Regions from separate parts of the Phreatobacter cathodiphilus genome, predicted to be linked through region 2. Evidence: riboswitches for the same ligand, from Rfam matches in the RefSeq annotation. Region 2 holds a riboswitch; each other region holds the start of a gene.
The links. Region 2 has a riboswitch for cobalamin ahead of C6569_RS04290 (TonB-dependent receptor). Riboswitches for the same ligand answer to the same signal wherever they lie in the genome.

Region 1 (5,050 bases), 310 kb from region 2:
GCTCTTTCGGGCCCTGTCCATGGGCGCCTTCTACCCGCTGGCGACGGCGATTTCAAATCGCAAGGCGCCGCGCCGGCATCGGTAGCGGAATGGGGAAACCAGCGTGTGCGGGCCTTTGCCGGCCGGACATGGCGACCGGCTTCACCGGGCGTTAACCCCATCGGCGCCTTATGGTCGCCCAAGTTCTTTGGCTCATGCGTCGCCAACGTCCGGTCGGTCGGACCCGCGTCGAACTCCTTGAGGGGTTGCGCGAGTCGGTCGCCCTGGCACATCTTCGGGGGACCATGTGCCAGGCGTTCCAAGGCTCTTGCGTATGCGTGACCTGACCCGCGGCCGTTCCGGCAAGCCTGCCCGCCCTGCCCGGCAGGACGGGCCCCGTTTTCCCTGGCTGACCGTCCTCGCCGTCTCCGCCGGGCTCGCAGGCCTCGCGACCTATTCGCTGCGCGGCGACAAGGGCGCCGTGGCGCTCGCCGCCATCACCGCGGTGGAAACCGGCTCGCTCGCCGACCCCAAGCCCGCCTTCGCAGCCCTCGGCTCCTTCGCCCCGCTGCTCGACCCGGCGCTCTCGCTGGGACAGCGGCCTGCGACGCTCGCCGAGAGCCGGCCGCTCGGCGCCCACTGGCAGCCGGCCGCGCCTGTCGCCGTCGCACGTGCCTTGCCGGAGGCCGCCCCCGCCCCTGCGGCCCGTCCGAACGTCCTCGCCCTCGCCAGCCTGCCCGGTCGCGAAGCCGGACTTCCCGAGGTCAGCAGCCTGGTCCAGCCGGCGCCGCTGCCGCCCATGAGGCCCGGGACCCAGGCCGAGGCGGAGACCGACGGGCCCGACACCACCATGGTCGCGCCGCTGCCGCTGCGCCGCCCCGCGCAAGCTTCCGCCCCGGCGACCCCCGAGACGCCGCGCGTCGCGTCGCGCCGCCCCGCCGGCGAGACTCAGGCCGCGGCACCTGCCACCCAGCCCGACGGGCGCAACTTCTTCGAGCGCATCTTCGGCCAGCGCCGCGAGGCCGACGGACCGCAGCTCGCCTATGCCCCGTCCAGCGGCGGCGCGGTGGACAGCAGCGCCGGGACGGGCGGCGGCTTCGGCGGCAGCCTCGGCCTGAGCTTTCCCGGCATGGCGGCGCCCAAGCCCCCGATTGGCCTCGCCATCTACGACATCGGCTCGCGCATGGTGTACCTGCCCAACGGCGAGCGTCTCGAGGCCCAGTCCGGCCTCGGCGAGATGCGCAACGATCCGCGCTACGCCCATGTGCGCATGCGCGGGCCCACCCCGCCCCACACCTATGACCTCACCGAGCGCGAGGCGCTGTTCCACGGCGTGCGCGCCATCCGCCTCAATCCCGTGGGCGGATCCCAGGCGATCCACGGCCGCGCCGGCCTCCTCGCCCATACCTACCTGCTGGGGCCGAACGGCGATTCCAACGGCTGCATCTCGATCAAGGACTACAACCGCTTCCTGCAGGCTTTCCTGCGCGGCGAGATCCGCCGGCTGATCGTCGTGCGCACGCGGTCCGAGGCGGTCGCGGCGGTGGCGCGGGCCAATCTCCAGGTGTCCCAGCGCTGAGCCTGCGACCAGCGGTCACATTCATGTGACAAGGCTGGACGGGGGCCGGATTCCGGCAATGTAATCGCCTGCGCGTGGCGGCTGCCATGGCCGCGTGCGTCCTGCTGCCGGAGGAACCCCATGACCACCATCGACCGCCGCACCGCCCTCGCCGCGGGCGCCGCAACGCTCGCCGCGCCCGCCTTCCTGACCGGCGCCACGACGCCGCTCTTCGCCCAGGCCGCGGCCGCTGCCGCTCAGGCGCCGGGCTTCTACAAGTACAAGGTCGGCGACATCACCGTCACCGCCATCAACGACGGCTTCTTCGCCCGCCCGGTCGAGGGCTTCATCCGCAATGCCGAGCTGCCGGCCGTCCAGGCGGCGCTGGGCGCGGCCTTCCTGCCGACCAATGCGGTGCCGATCCCCTTCAACACCCTGGTGGTCGAGACCGGCGGCAAGGTGGTCCTGCTCGACACCGGCAACGGCAATGTCGGCGCGCCGACCTCGGGCACCTGGATGACGAACTTCAAGGCCGCCGGCTTCGACCCCGCCAAGGTCGACTCGGTCGTCATCAGCCACTTCCACGGCGATCACATCAACGGCATCCGGCTGCGTGACGGCACGGCGGTCTTCCCCAATGCGGAGATTTCCGTGCCGGCGCCGGAATGGGCGTTCTGGATGTCGGACGAGCGGATGAACGCCGCGCCCGAGGCCATGCGCGGCGCGTTCCAGAACGTGCGCCGCGTCTTCGGGCCGATCGCCGCCAACGTGAAGCGCTTCGAGCCCAGCACGGAGGTCGGCAACGGCATCACCTCCATGGCCGCCTTCGGCCATTCGCCGGGCCATACGGTCTTCGTCATCGCCTCGGGCAATGCCAAGCTGACCTACATGGCGGACGTGACCAACCACCCCGCCCTCTTCGTGCGCAATCCCGACTGGTCGGCGATCTTCGACATGGACGCGGACGCCGCGCGCGCGACCCGCCGCAGGCTGCTCGACATGGCGGCGAGCGAGAAGACCCGGGTGCACTTCTACCACGCGCCCTTCCCCTCCAACGGCTTCATCGCCAAGGAGGGCAACGGCTACCAGCTCGTCCCGGCGCAGTGGACCCCGGCGATCTGAGCCGAGGGCACCAAGGGGCCCGCCGGTGACGGCGGGCTTCCACACCCGTCCGGCGCGCGTTCCTTGACAGGGCGGTCGCACGCGGCGCATTCATGAGGCCTCGCGACGGCGGCCGCCCTCACCAGGGACGGCCACGGGAATGCGGTGCGCGGCGGGCGTCACAAGCCCTCCGCAAAGCCGCAGCTGCCCCCGCAACTGTAAGCGGCGAGCCCTTCCCCAGATGCCACTGAGGCCGACAAGGCCTCGGGAAGGCGGGACCGGGCGACGACCCGCAAGCCAGGAGACCGGCCGCCGCGACGTCACTGTCCGTGCGTGCGGGATGGCGCGTTCGGGAGCGGTTCGTTCCGCTTGATCCGTGACACCGAATGTCGCGGATTCCTGCTCTCGCCCGGCGAGACACTCCGCGACCCCGTGTGGTCCCGAGCGGAGTTCCGCCCATGTCGTTCCCATCTTCCTCCCCGTCCTTCCAACGCCGTCTTCGCGCCGGCCTCCTCGCCGGGGCGGCCCTCGCCGTGACGCCCGTCCTCGCCCAGCAGCCGCCACGCGAACTGCCGGAGATCACCGTCTTCGGCGCCAGCAACGTGCCGCTGGAGGCCCCGCGCGTCGGCGCATCCGTCACGGTGATCACCGCCGAGGACATCGCCAGTCAGGGCGCCGCCTCGGTGCCGGACGTGCTGCGCCTCGTCCCCGGTGTCGCCGTCAACCAGTCCGGCGGGCGCGGCGGGCTCACGCAGACCCGCGTGCGCGGCGCCGAATCCAACCAGGTTCTGGTCGTCGTCGACGGCATTCCCATCAACGACGTCAATTCCGGCGACGCCGACCTCGCCAACGTGCCGGTCGACAACATCGCCCGGATCGAGGTGATCCGTGGCCCGCAGTCCGGCATCTGGGGGCCGAACGCCCAAGCCGGCGTCATTTCCATCACCACCAAGTCGGGCCGTGGCCTCGCCAAGCCCGAGGTCTCGGCGCGGATCGAGGGCGGCTCCTTCGGCACGGTGCAGGGCTCTGCGCTGGTGCGCGGCGCGCAGGGGCCGTTCTACGGTTCGCTGTCGGTCTCGGGCCTGAGGTCCGGCGGTTTCGTCGTGGCGCCGGGCACCACCCGGCCCAACGGCTCGGACATGGGCGCCTTCACCGCCAAGATCGGCGCCGACCTGACCGACTGGTTCAACGTCGAGGGTGTCGTCCGCATGGTCAGCCGCGGCGGGTTCTACAATCCGGGGAACACCGCCTATGGACCCGGATTCGTGACCGATCCGGCCTACGGCTTCCTCTCGGACGGTAGCGGCCGCAACACCGCCAACGACCTGCAGGGCCGCTTCGTCGCCAACCTGAAGCTGCTCGACGGCGCCTGGACGCACCGTTTCTCGGCGGACGCCTCGCAGCAGTCCACCAATGCCCGCGACAGCTATGTCTCGGCCTTCGGCTTCCTCGAGTCGCAGGGCTTCTGGTCGCGCACCCAGCGCACCCGCGCCGACTACCGCACCGCCTATACGTTCGAGACCCCCGGCCTCCTCGGCGCGCGCCACACGATCGTCGGCGGCGCCGACGCGAGCCGCGAGCATTTCCGCTACTATTACGAGAGCGACGGCTTCTTCGGCCCCTATGTCAACGACAGCTACGCCACCGCCGGCCGCTCCCGTGAGCGGAAGGGCCTCTACGGCGAATATCTCGTCGCCCTGCCGACCGGCCTCTCCCTGTCGGCGGCGCTGCGGCAGGACTGGAACTCGACCTTCCGCAATGCCCTGACCTGGCGGGCGACCGCCGCGCAGACCTTGTCGACCGGCACGCGGCTGCACGCCTCGGTCGGCAAGGGCGTCACCAATCCGACCTTCTTCGAGCTCTTCGGATTCCTCGCCAACTTCACCGGCAACCCGACGCTCCGGCCCGAACATTCCATCGGCTGGGACGCCGGCATCGAGCAGCGCTGGCTCGGCGGCAGGCTCGTCACCGACGTGACCTATTTCCGCGCCAGCGTGCGGGACGCCATCGTCCAGTCGAACGGCACTGCGATCAACCTGCCCTTCGAGACCACCCGCCAGGGCGTCGAGGTGTCGGTGACGGCACGGCCGACGGACTGGCTCGCCATCACCGGCTCCTACACCTACACGGACAGCCGCTCGGCGGAACTCGTCGGCCTCACCTATGTCGCCAAGGAGGCGCTGCGCCGGCCGCGCCACGCGGCGAGCCTCTCGGCGGTGGCAACCCTGCCGGACGACAAGACGAAGATCACGCTGACCCTCGCCCACAACGGCAATATGCGCGATTCCTTCTTCGGGCCGTTCGGCACGACCGATGTCCGCCTCGGCGCCTATACGCTGGTGGGCGCGCAGATCTCCCACGACCTGACGAAGGCCGCGACCGTCTATGTGCGCGGCGAGAACGTCTTCGGCC
Region 2 (5,050 bases):
GTCATGCCGGAGGCGCGGCCGATGGCGAGGACGAGGACGGTCGCCCCCCAGGCGCCGAGGAAGGCGAGGACCGGCAGCCCGAGCGCCTGCGGCACGGCGAGCGGCACGAGCAGCGCCACTGTGGCGCCGACCGCCGCGCCGCCCGCCGAGCCCAGCAGATAGGGCTCGGCCAGCGGGTTGCGGAACAGCCCCTGGAACAGGCAGCCGCCGAGGCCGAGCAGCGCCCCGATGGCGGCGGCGGCGAGGACCCGCGGCAGCCGCCAGTCGAGGATGAGGCGGCTCTCCAGAGTGCCGTCGCCCGAGAGCGCGACCAGAACCCGCCACGGGGTCGCCCAGTCGTGACCGGCGGCGAGGCCGATGGCGAGGGCGGCGGCGAGCAGGCCGCCGAGGGCGAGCCAGGGCGTCGCGGCCCTGCGGGTGTCCTGTCCGGTCGGGCTCATGAGCGGGTCTCACGGCGATGGCGGTCGAGGACGGTGGCGAGGGCCTCGATGCCATCGACCACGCGCGGGCCCGGAATGAGGAAGGTGGAGCGGCTGACGGTGACGATCCGCCCTTCGCGCCGCGCCCGGAGGGCCGACCAGGCGGGGGATGCAAAGACCTCGTCGCGCGCGGCCTCCGTTCCCGCGAAGAGCAGGATGTCGGGGTCGGCGCGCAGGATCGCTTCCGGCGAGACCTGCGCCAGCACCTGGGGACCGAGGGCGGGCACCGCCCCGGCGAGCCGCACCGCATCGGCGGTGTAGGTTCCGGGCCTGGCGATCAGCAACAGGCCGCTCGAAACCCGGCCGGTCACCATCAGCGCCCGCGGAGCGGGCCCCGTCCGGTCGGCGCCGGCGACCGCCCCCAGCCGCGCCTCCAGCCGGCGCGCCGCGGCCTCGCCCCGCTCCTCGAGGCCGCAGGCGCGGGCGACAAGGCGTAGGTTCGCCAGCACGGCCGCGACCGTCGGATGGGTCAGCACCATGACGGGGATGCCGAGCCGTTCCAGCGGGTCGACGAGCTGATGGACGGCCTGGCGCGCCGGCGTGACGACGACGAGATCGGGCGCCAGCCGCGCCACCCGGTCGACCGAGAAACCGAGGCGCCCGCCCACCAGCGGCAGGTGCGCGACCTCCGGGGGAAAGCGTGTAAAGGCCTCTACCCCGACGATCCGGTCGGCGGCACCCGCGGCGGCGACCAGCTCCGTGTTGGAGGCGAAGATGGGCACGATCCGCCGTGGCGGCGCGGGCAGAGCCACCCGGCGGCCGAGCGAATCCGTCAGCACCAGCGAAGAGGCCCGCGCGCCGGGGCCGGCCAGCACCGCGGCGGCCGCGCCCAGGCCCTGGAGGATCCGTCGGCGGCTGCGGATCACGTCAGAACGCCGCCTTCAGGCCGACGACGATCTCCCGGCCCGGCATGGAGTTGCCGAAGTTGCCGATGCCGTTGGTATTGGCGGCCGAGGTGTTGCCGATGAAGGGTTGCTGGTGGAGGGCGATGAACAGGGCGTGCTGATTGACGTTGAAGATGTTGTTCATCGCCACATAGGCGGTCAGGCCCTTGCGCAGTTCCCCTTCCAGCCGGGCGTTCCAGACCCAGAAGGCCGGCTTCTGGTGGATGTAGCTGCTGGACGGTTCCCCGGCGGGAACGGTCAGGCTCTCCTCGGTGTCGTACCAGATCGGACCGCGCATGATGCCGGTGACGGAGAAAGTCCAGGGAATGGCGACGCCCGCCCGCTGGCCGAATCGCGTGCCGATGGACGCCTGGTACTTGTAGACCCGCTGCACCTGCCGAGAATTGGCTGTCGAGGCGGCGCCGAAGTCGCGCATGTCGAAATTGTAGCCGCCATTGGCGAACAGTGACCAGTGCCAGCCGTTCGGCCGGGCCGCGACGGCGCGCAGCACGTCGAGGCTGGCTTGAACCTCGACACCGCGGATGACGATGTCGCCGGCATTGTTGACGTAGTCGGAAATGTTCAGCGGACCCGTCCGGCGCTGTGAGATGATCCGGTGCGAGATCGTGTTCTGGAACAGCGCGGCGTCGATGTTGAGGCCGTTCCAGGAGAAGGTGGCGCCGACCTCGTACTGGCGGCTGGTCTCCGGCCTCAGGTTCGGATTGCCGAAGATCTGGCCACCCGCGAGCACCGTGTAGTCGCCGGCGAGCTCCGTCGCGGTGGGAGCGCGGAAGCCGGTGGCGAGGCCGGTGCGGAAGCTGAGGTTCTGCGTCGCCCGGTAGGTGCCGCCCACCGTGTAGGTCGTCGCGGAATAGGGCCGCGACCCCGTCTGCTGGTTGGCGAGGTTCGGCGTCGCGTCGAAACTGGTCGAGCCGCGGGTATGCCGCACGCCGGCACGGAGCACCACCCGGTCATCGAACAGGCGTTGGCTGTTCTCGGCGTAGAAGGCCATCAGCGAGTCGGTCTGGTTGGCGTCCTGGGGAGCCACCTGGGCCATGGTGTAGGGCGGATTGATCGCCTCGCGGTAGCGTGCCGAGCGCAGCCAGCTGCGCTCCAGGTTGAGGCCCAGCAGCAGTTCGTTGCCGGGGAAGAGGTGGACGATCGGCTCGAACTTCGTGCCCATGATGCTCAGGTGGCGCCGGTTGATGTCGAGCCGCGTACCGCCGCTGCGCGAGGCCCAGCGGAAGATGTCCTGGTCCTCGACCAGATAGCTGTGGGAGGTCCAGCGCGCGAAATCCGTCGCCGTCCGGCCGGAATAGACGACGTCGAAGGAGGCGTTGGTGCGCTGGTCGCGGTTGAAGGTGCTCCACGAGGAGCCGCGGAATCCGGCATCGTAGATGCCGTCGCTGCGGATGGTCACGTCGACCCGGTTGAGGTCGTCGATCTGGTGGCCGAAGGCGCCGGTGGCTCCCAGCCGCTGCCATTGGGTGTTCGCCATGAGGCCGCCGCCGGATCCCGACGAATAGCTGTCGCGCCGGCCGCCCGCGAGCCCGAGATAATAGTCGCTTTCGCCGAAGCGCCCTGCCGTGTGGCCCCGCCCCTGCAGCAGCCCCCATGAGCCGCCCTGGATCTCCACGGCGGAACCCTCCGTGTTGCGGCCGTTGCGTAGGATGATGTTGATGACGCCGCCCATGGCGCCGGACCCGTAGATGACCGAGGCCGGACCGCGGACGATTTCAATCCGCGCGACGTCGGCCGGCGACAGTTTGGAGATGTTGGCGGTGCCGGCGCGCCGGCCGTTGATCAGCACCAGCACCTGGCTGCGGAAGTCCTTGCCCTGGCCGTCCGAGGCGCCGCCGCGGATGTTGATCGAGGTCTGGCCCGGGGTCCATTCGGAGAAGAAGCCAACGGCGTTCTCGGCGAGGAGCTCCGTCACCGACTGGGCCTGGCTGCGCGCCAGTCGCTCTCCCTCGATGACCTGGACCGTGCCGGTGATCTGGCTGCGCGGTTCGGGCCGGCCCGTCGAGGTGACGACGATATCGTCGAGCACGGTCGCGGGAGCCTCCTGCCCCGTGGCGATGGAAGGCATGAGCGCCAGGGCGGCGACGAGGGGTGCCGCGCGGCGGGCTCCGGCTGGATATGCGATCATCATGGTCCCCTCGGGCCGCCACGCGGGCGCCCGGCAATGTCGCCGGAAGCGTGGGGCTCCGGAGTCGAGATATGGAACGTTATAATATTACATAACCGGACGATGCAAGCCGGCCTCGGTCCCTGGCGGGCGCGGCGCCGCGGGAAGGGCGCGCGACCATGCCGGGGGAGGGCGCTGCGGCGGAGAGTTGGCGTCGTTTTGCATCGGCCGGGTTCCTGTTGGAGCGGGGCCGTGCGAACGGATGAACAGCGGCGGACCGCTGTCACACGCACCGCCGGAGCACCCCGCCCGAGGTCGTCTATCTGGTCGCGGCAGGTCTCCTGGCTCGCGGGTCGGCGCCGGCTCCCGTCTTCCCGGACCCCGACGGGTCCAGTGACATGAATGGGAGAAGGCTCGCCGCTGACAGTTGCGGGGGCAGCGCCGGTCTCGCACCGGCTTCCCTCTTAGCCCCCGATCTTGCGAGTCGGGGGACCGTGACGCCGCCAGCTAAGGATCGGTGGCAGGTCCTGTCAACCGCCGCGGCGGCAAGGGGCGCCCGTCAGCCCGCGTAGCGCTTGGCCCCCGCGACGCAGGCGACCACGGCCACGGTCACCGCGATCATAGCCGCGCTGACGGGCTCACCCAGCAGGGTCGCCGCCAGGGTCAGGCCGAAGAACGGCTGCAGGAGCTGCAACTGTCCGACGGCGCCGATGCCTCCGAGAGCGAGCCCGCGATACCAGAACACGAACCCGATGAGCATGCTGAACAGCGAAACATAGGCGAGGCTGACCCATTCGGCCGTCGTCACGGCGGCGAAGGAGGGCGGCCAGGCCCAGGCTGCCAGCGCCCCCATGACCGGCAGCGAGAGCACCAGCGCCCACGAGATGACCTGCCAGCCGCCGAGGCGGCGCGACAGCTTGGCCCCCTCCGCATAGCCGAGGCCGCAGACCAGCACGGCGGCGAGCATCAGCCCGTCGCCGGCGAGGGTCGATCCGCCGCTGCGCGTCAGGGCGAAACCCGCCACCAGGGCGCTGCCTAGGCCGGAGAACAGCCAGAAGAGGGGCCGAGGCCGCTCGCCGGCGCGCACCACGCCGAAGGCGGCGGTGGCGAGCGGCAGCATGCCGATGAAGACGATGGAATGGGCCGCGCCGATATGCTGCAAGGCGAGGGCGGTCAGCAACGGAAAGCCCATCACCACGCCGAGCGAGACCACGGCCAGCGGCAGCAGGTCCGCCGCGCGCGGCAGAGACACCCGGAACAACGCGATCAAGGCCGCGGCCAGCACCCCGGCGATGGTCGCCCGCATGCCCGTCAGGAAGATGGGCTCGAACGCGGCCACGGCCACGCGCGTCGCCGGCAGTGAGCCGCTGAAGATGATCACGCCCAGCAGCCCGCTGATCCAGCCGTCCGTCGTCTTGTCCATGGCAATTCCTCGAGGGGCGGCACAGGTGGCAGCCCCGCGCTGGCCGGGCAAGGCACGCTTGGGTACAATCCGGAGAAACTGTCTGGTATCAGGGAGCAGTACGGATATGCGCCAGGCCGCCGGCTCCGCAGAAACC
Region 3 (5,050 bases), 1.9 Mb from region 2:
GTCGCCGACGAGGACCACCGGCGTCCCCGTGGCGCGGGCGAAGCCCATATTGGCGATGTCGCCGGCCCGCAGGTTGATCTCCGAGGCGGAGCCGGCGCCCTCCACCAGGACGAGGTCGGCTTCCGCCGACAGGCGGCCGAAGGACTCCAGCACCGCCTCCATCAGCCGCGGCTTCCAGTCCTGGAAGGCGCGGGCGCCGGCATTGCCGATGCGCCGGCCCTGGACGACGACCTGCGCGCCGGTTTCGCTCTGGGGCTTGAGCAGCACCGGGTTCATGTGGACGGAGGGGGCGACGAAGGCGGCGCGGGCCTGCAGCGCCTGGGCCCGTCCGATCTCGCCGCCATCGGCGGTGACGGCGGCATTGTTCGACATGTTCTGCGGCTTGAAGGGCCTCACCGTCAGGCCGCGCTTGGCGAAGAGCCGGGCGAGGCCGGCCACCAGCAGCGACTTGCCGACGTCCGAGCCCGTGCCCTGGATCATCAGCGCGCGGGTCAAAACTCGATGCCCCTCTGCGCCTTCACGCCGGCGGCGAAATGATGCTTCACCTGCCCCATCTCGGTGACGAGATCGGCGGCGGCGATCAGTTCCGGCTTGGCGTTGCGGCCGGTGACGACCACGTGCAGGCCTTCGCGCCGCCCCGCGAGCGCGGCGACCACCTCGTCCAGCGGCAGATAGTCGTAGCGCAGGGCGATGTTGAGCTCGTCCAGCACGACGAGGCCGATGGTCGGGTCGGCCATCAGCTCGCGCGCCTTGTCGAAGGCACGGGTCGCGGCGGCGATGTCGCGGGCCTTGTCCTGGGTCTCCCAGGTGAAACCCTCGCCCATGGTGTGCCAGGCGACGCGGTCGCCGAAGGCCTCGAGGGCACGGCGCTCGCCGGTGTCCCAGGCCCCCTTGATGAACTGCACCACGCCGACCCGCCAGCCGTGGCCGAGGGCGCGCAGGGCGAGGCCGAAGGCGGCGGTCGACTTGCCCTTGCCGGGGCCGGTGTTGACGATGAGCAGGCCCTTCTCGATGGTCTTGGACGCCACCTCGGCGTCCTGCACCGCCTTGCGCTTCTCCATCTTGGCGCGATGGCGGGCGGCCTCGTCCGTGTCGGTCGTCATCGCGTCCTCATTTCACCTGCATGGGCAGGCCGGCGACCATGAAGACCACGCGGTCGGCCGCGGCCGCAAGGTCCTGGTGCAGCCGGCCGGCGGCGTCGCGGAAGCGGCGGGCCAGCGCATTGTCCGGCACGATACCGAGCCCGACCTCGTTGCCGACGAGGACCAGCGGACCGGGCGCTGCCCGGCAGGCGGCGACCAGCGCCAGCGATTCGGCCGCAGGATCGCGCTCGGCGAGCATGACGTTGGTGAGCCAGAGGGTCAGGCAGTCGACCAGCACGGCGCCGCCCGGCGGTGCGGCGAAGAGGGCGCCGGCGAGGTCGAGCGGGGCGTCCACGGTGCTCCAGCCGGCTCCGCGGCGCTGGCGGTGGAGGGCGATGCGGTCGCGCATCTCCCCGTCGAAGGCCTGGGCCGTGGCGATGTAGGTCCAGGGACCGGGGACGGCCTCGACGAGCCGCTCGGCATGACGGCTCTTGCCGGAACGGGCGCCGCCGAGGACCAGGGTGAGGGGGGGAAGGGTCATGGGCCGGATATCGCCCAGCCCGGCGCCGCTTGCAAACCGGCCGCGCGGCCGGACACGTCCCGCGCCCGCCGGGGCGGATTGCAAATGGCGCAGCGCCCCGATAGTCCTATGGGGGTGACGGTGCCTCCCCCGGGAGGTGAAAAGGGAACGCGGTGCGACGCCGCGGCTGCCCCCGCAACTGTAAGCGGCGATCCCTGCGCCGAATGCCACTGGACTGCGAGGTTCGGGAAGGCGGTGCAGGGCTAAAGCCGTGAGCCAGGAGACCTGCCGTCACCCGTGCTTCTCATAGGCCCAACGGACGGGGTGTTCCGCTGGCGGCTGTGTCCGGACGTCGCGTGCGTCCGGCTCCGTCTGTGGGAGCTTTGCCGGATGCGTCCGGCCGCCTGACGGAGACTGCCGCGATGTCGACCATCGTTCGTACCGCCCTGACCACCGCTCTCGCAGCGCTCGCCGCGACGGGCCCGGCCCTCGCCCACCACCCGATGGGCGGCGCGACGCCGACCACCTTCCTGCAGGGTCTGCTCTCCGGCTTCGGCCATCCGATTCTCGGCCTCGACCATCTCGCCGCGCTCGTCGTGGTCGGCCTCCTCGCCTCCCGTGCCGGCCGCGGCTGGTTCATCCTGCCCGCGCTGTGGATCGGAGCCATGGGCGTCGGCGTCGCCGCCCACCTCGGCAGCGTCGACCTGCCCGGAGCCGAACTCCTGGTGGCCGGCAGCCTCGTCGCCATCGCGCTGATCGCCGTGCTCAATCCCGCCCTGCCGGTCGCCGTGACCGGCTCCGCCTTCCTGGTCGGCGGCTTCGCCCACGGCCATGCCCTGGCCGAGAGCGTGGTGGGCGCCGAGCCCATGCCGATCGCCGCCTATCTCGTCGGCCTCGTCGTCGTGCAGGCCGCCATCACCACCGCCATCGCGTTCGCTGCGCGCCGACTGTTCCCGGCCGGCGCCGAGGCCCCGGCGGGGTTCCGCGCGGCCGCGGGCGCCATGGGCGCCGTCGGCCTCGTCTTCCTGGTGATCGCCGCCCGAAGCCTCGCCTGACGCCGAGGCCACCATGTCACAACCTGTCGAAAGCCCGGCTTCGGCCGGATGCGAACCCGTTCGCCTGATGGTCTGCACGACCTGCCGGGCAGCCGGCGCCGACGCGGACGCGCCGCGTCCCGGCGTACAGCTCCTCGCCGCCCTCGGCGAGGCCATCGGGGCCGATACCGATGCGGGCGCCCGTGTCGTCGTCGAGCCGGTCGAGTGCCTGTCGGTCTGCAAGCGTCCCTGCACGGTGTCCATCACGGCGCCGGGCCGCTGGACCTATGTCTATGGCGACGTGGACCCGGCGGCCCATGCCGGGCCGCTCGTCGCCTTCGCCGCCCAGTACCAGGCCACCGCCGACGGGCTCGTGCCCTGGCGCGAGCGCCCGGACTTCATCCGCAAGGGCGTCGTCGCCCGCATTCCCCCGCTGGGCCGAGCCACGCCATGACCCCCACCAAGATCCCCTGCACCATCGTCACCGGCTTCCTCGGTGCCGGAAAGACGACGCTCGTCCGCCACCTGCTCGAGAATGCCGGCGGCCGCCGCCTCGCGGTTCTCGTCAACGAGTTCGGCGACCTCGGCTTCGACGGCTCCTTCCTCGCCGGCTGTGGCATCGCCGGCTGCACGGCGGAGGACATCGTGGAGCTTCCCAACGGCTGCATCTGCTGCACGGTGGCGGACGATTTCGTTCCGGCGCTGGAAAAGCTGCTCGGCCGCGCCGATCCGCCGGACCACATCCTCATCGAGACCTCCGGCCTCGCCCTGCCGAAGCCGCTCGTCGGCGCCTTCAACTGGCCGGCGATCCGCTCGCGCGTTACCGTGGACGGCGTCGTCGCCGTGGTGGACGGACCGGCGGTCGCGGAGGGGACCTTCGCCGACGACCCGGAGGCGCTGGCGGCGCAGCGCGCCGGAGACGGCGCGGTCGACCACGACAATCCGCTGGAGGAGGTCTTCGAGGACCAGATCCTCTGCGCCGACCTCATCCTCCTCAACAAGTGCGACGGGCTCTCCGAGGCCGACCGCCTGCGCGTGCGGGCCGAGATCGCGGCGCATCTGCCCAAGGCCATCAAGATCGTCGAGGCCGCCCACGGGCGGATCGAGCCGGCGCTCGTCATCGGCCTCGGTGCCGCGGCCGAGAGTGATCTGTCGGCCCGCCCCTCGCACCACGAGAGCGAGGCCGACCACGACCACGACGACTTCGACAGCGCCGCCTTCGCCCTGCCGAAGGTCGCGGCGCCGGAGGAGCTCACCGCGCGCGTCGCCCGGGCGGCGGAGGCCGAGGGCGTGCTGCGGGTCAAGGGCTTCACGGCGGTGGCCGACAAGCCGATGCGGCTGGTGATCCAGGGCGTTGGACGGCGGATCTCCCACCACTACGACCGGCCCTTCGCGGCCGGCGAGCCGCGTGAGGGCAGGCTGGTGGTCATCGGCCTCAAGGGCTTTGACCGCGCGGCCGTCGCCGCGGCCCTGGCGGACTGAGGGCGGCCGCATGCACCTCCTGCCGACCACGACGGTGACGCTGGACGAGGGCGGCTTGGCCGTCGATCTGGCCCTGCCGGCCGCCGACGTGGTTGTGCTCTCCTTCGCCGACAGCGACCTCTCGGCCCTCGCGGCGGCCGAGCGCGGCGGGCTGACCCTGGCGCTCGCCAGCCTCCGGCGGCTGCGCCATCCGCTCTCGGTCGATCTCCTGGTGGAGAAGACCGTCGCGGCGAGCCGCTTCGTGGTGATCCGCTGCCTCGGCGGCCTCGACTACTGGCGCTACGGCATCGAGCAGGTCCATGCCGCCTGCCGCGCCCGCGGCATCGCGCTGGCAGTTCTGCCGGGCGACGACCGGCCCGACGACAGGCTCGCGGCCTATCACACGGTTCCCGCCGATCTCGCCGAGGCGCTCCTCGGCTATTTCCATGCCGGCGGTGGCGCGGAGAACATGGGCCGCCTGCTGCGCGCCGCCGGGCGGCACCTCGCGGGAGGCGGCGCCCCGGAGCCGCCCCTGGCCCTGCCGGCCCTCCTCGCCGTCGTGCCCGACGGAACCGCCGATCCGTCGGCGGCCCTGGCGGCGCTCGATGCGGACCGGCCGCTCGCCCTCGTCCTCGTCTATCGCTCGGCGATCGCCGCCGGCGACACGGCGCTGCCGGCGGCGATCGCCGATGCGCTGGCGCGACGCGGGCTCGCGCCCCTCGTCCTGGCGCTGACCAGCCTGAAGGACCCCGCCGCGACCTGGCCGCTCGCGGCCCTCGTGGTGCGCCGCCGGCCGGCCGTCGTCGTCACCACCACCGCCTTCTCGGCGCGCGAGGGCGAGGGCTTCGTCCTCGACGCGGCGGATTGCCCGGTGATCCAGGCGATCCCCGCCGGCAGCACGCGGGAGGCGTGGGCGGCCTCGCCGCGCGGGCTCTCGGCCGCCGACCTCGCCA

Region 1: another riboswitch for cobalamin. It lies ahead of C6569_RS05695 (TonB-dependent receptor plug domain-containing protein); the one in region 2 lies ahead of C6569_RS04290 (TonB-dependent receptor).
Region 3: another riboswitch for cobalamin. It lies ahead of C6569_RS16615 (HupE/UreJ family protein); the one in region 2 lies ahead of C6569_RS04290 (TonB-dependent receptor).

What each region holds. Positions count from the first base shown of each region.
Region 1 covers NZ_CP027668.1:1,175,478-1,180,527, reverse strand. The annotation lists gene C6569_RS05705 (DUF2778 domain-containing protein) at 314-1,558, shown strand; gene C6569_RS05700 (MBL fold metallo-hydrolase) at 1,679-2,659, shown strand; cobalamin riboswitch at 2,749-2,966, shown strand; gene C6569_RS05695 (TonB-dependent receptor plug domain-containing protein) at 3,097-5,050, shown strand, end outside.
Region 2 covers NZ_CP027668.1:868,546-873,595, forward strand. The annotation lists gene C6569_RS04280 (FecCD family ABC transporter permease) at 1-440, opposite strand, end outside; gene C6569_RS04285 (ABC transporter substrate-binding protein) at 437-1,345, opposite strand; gene C6569_RS04290 (TonB-dependent receptor) at 1,347-3,515, opposite strand; cobalamin riboswitch at 3,806-4,003, opposite strand; gene C6569_RS04295 (DMT family transporter) at 4,051-4,914, opposite strand; gene C6569_RS04300 (aminotransferase-like domain-containing protein) at 5,021-5,050, shown strand, end outside.
Region 3 covers NZ_CP027668.1:3,460,448-3,465,497, reverse strand. The annotation lists gene C6569_RS16630 (cobyric acid synthase) at 1-480, opposite strand, end outside; gene cobO (cob(I)yrinic acid a,c-diamide adenosyltransferase) at 492-1,103, opposite strand; gene cobU (bifunctional adenosylcobinamide kinase/adenosylcobinamide-phosphate guanylyltransferase) at 1,111-1,623, opposite strand; cobalamin riboswitch at 1,725-1,909, shown strand; gene C6569_RS16615 (HupE/UreJ family protein) at 2,025-2,657, shown strand; gene C6569_RS16610 (DUF1636 family protein) at 2,671-3,090, shown strand; gene cobW (cobalamin biosynthesis protein CobW) at 3,087-4,118, shown strand; gene cobN (cobaltochelatase subunit CobN) at 4,129-5,050, shown strand, end outside.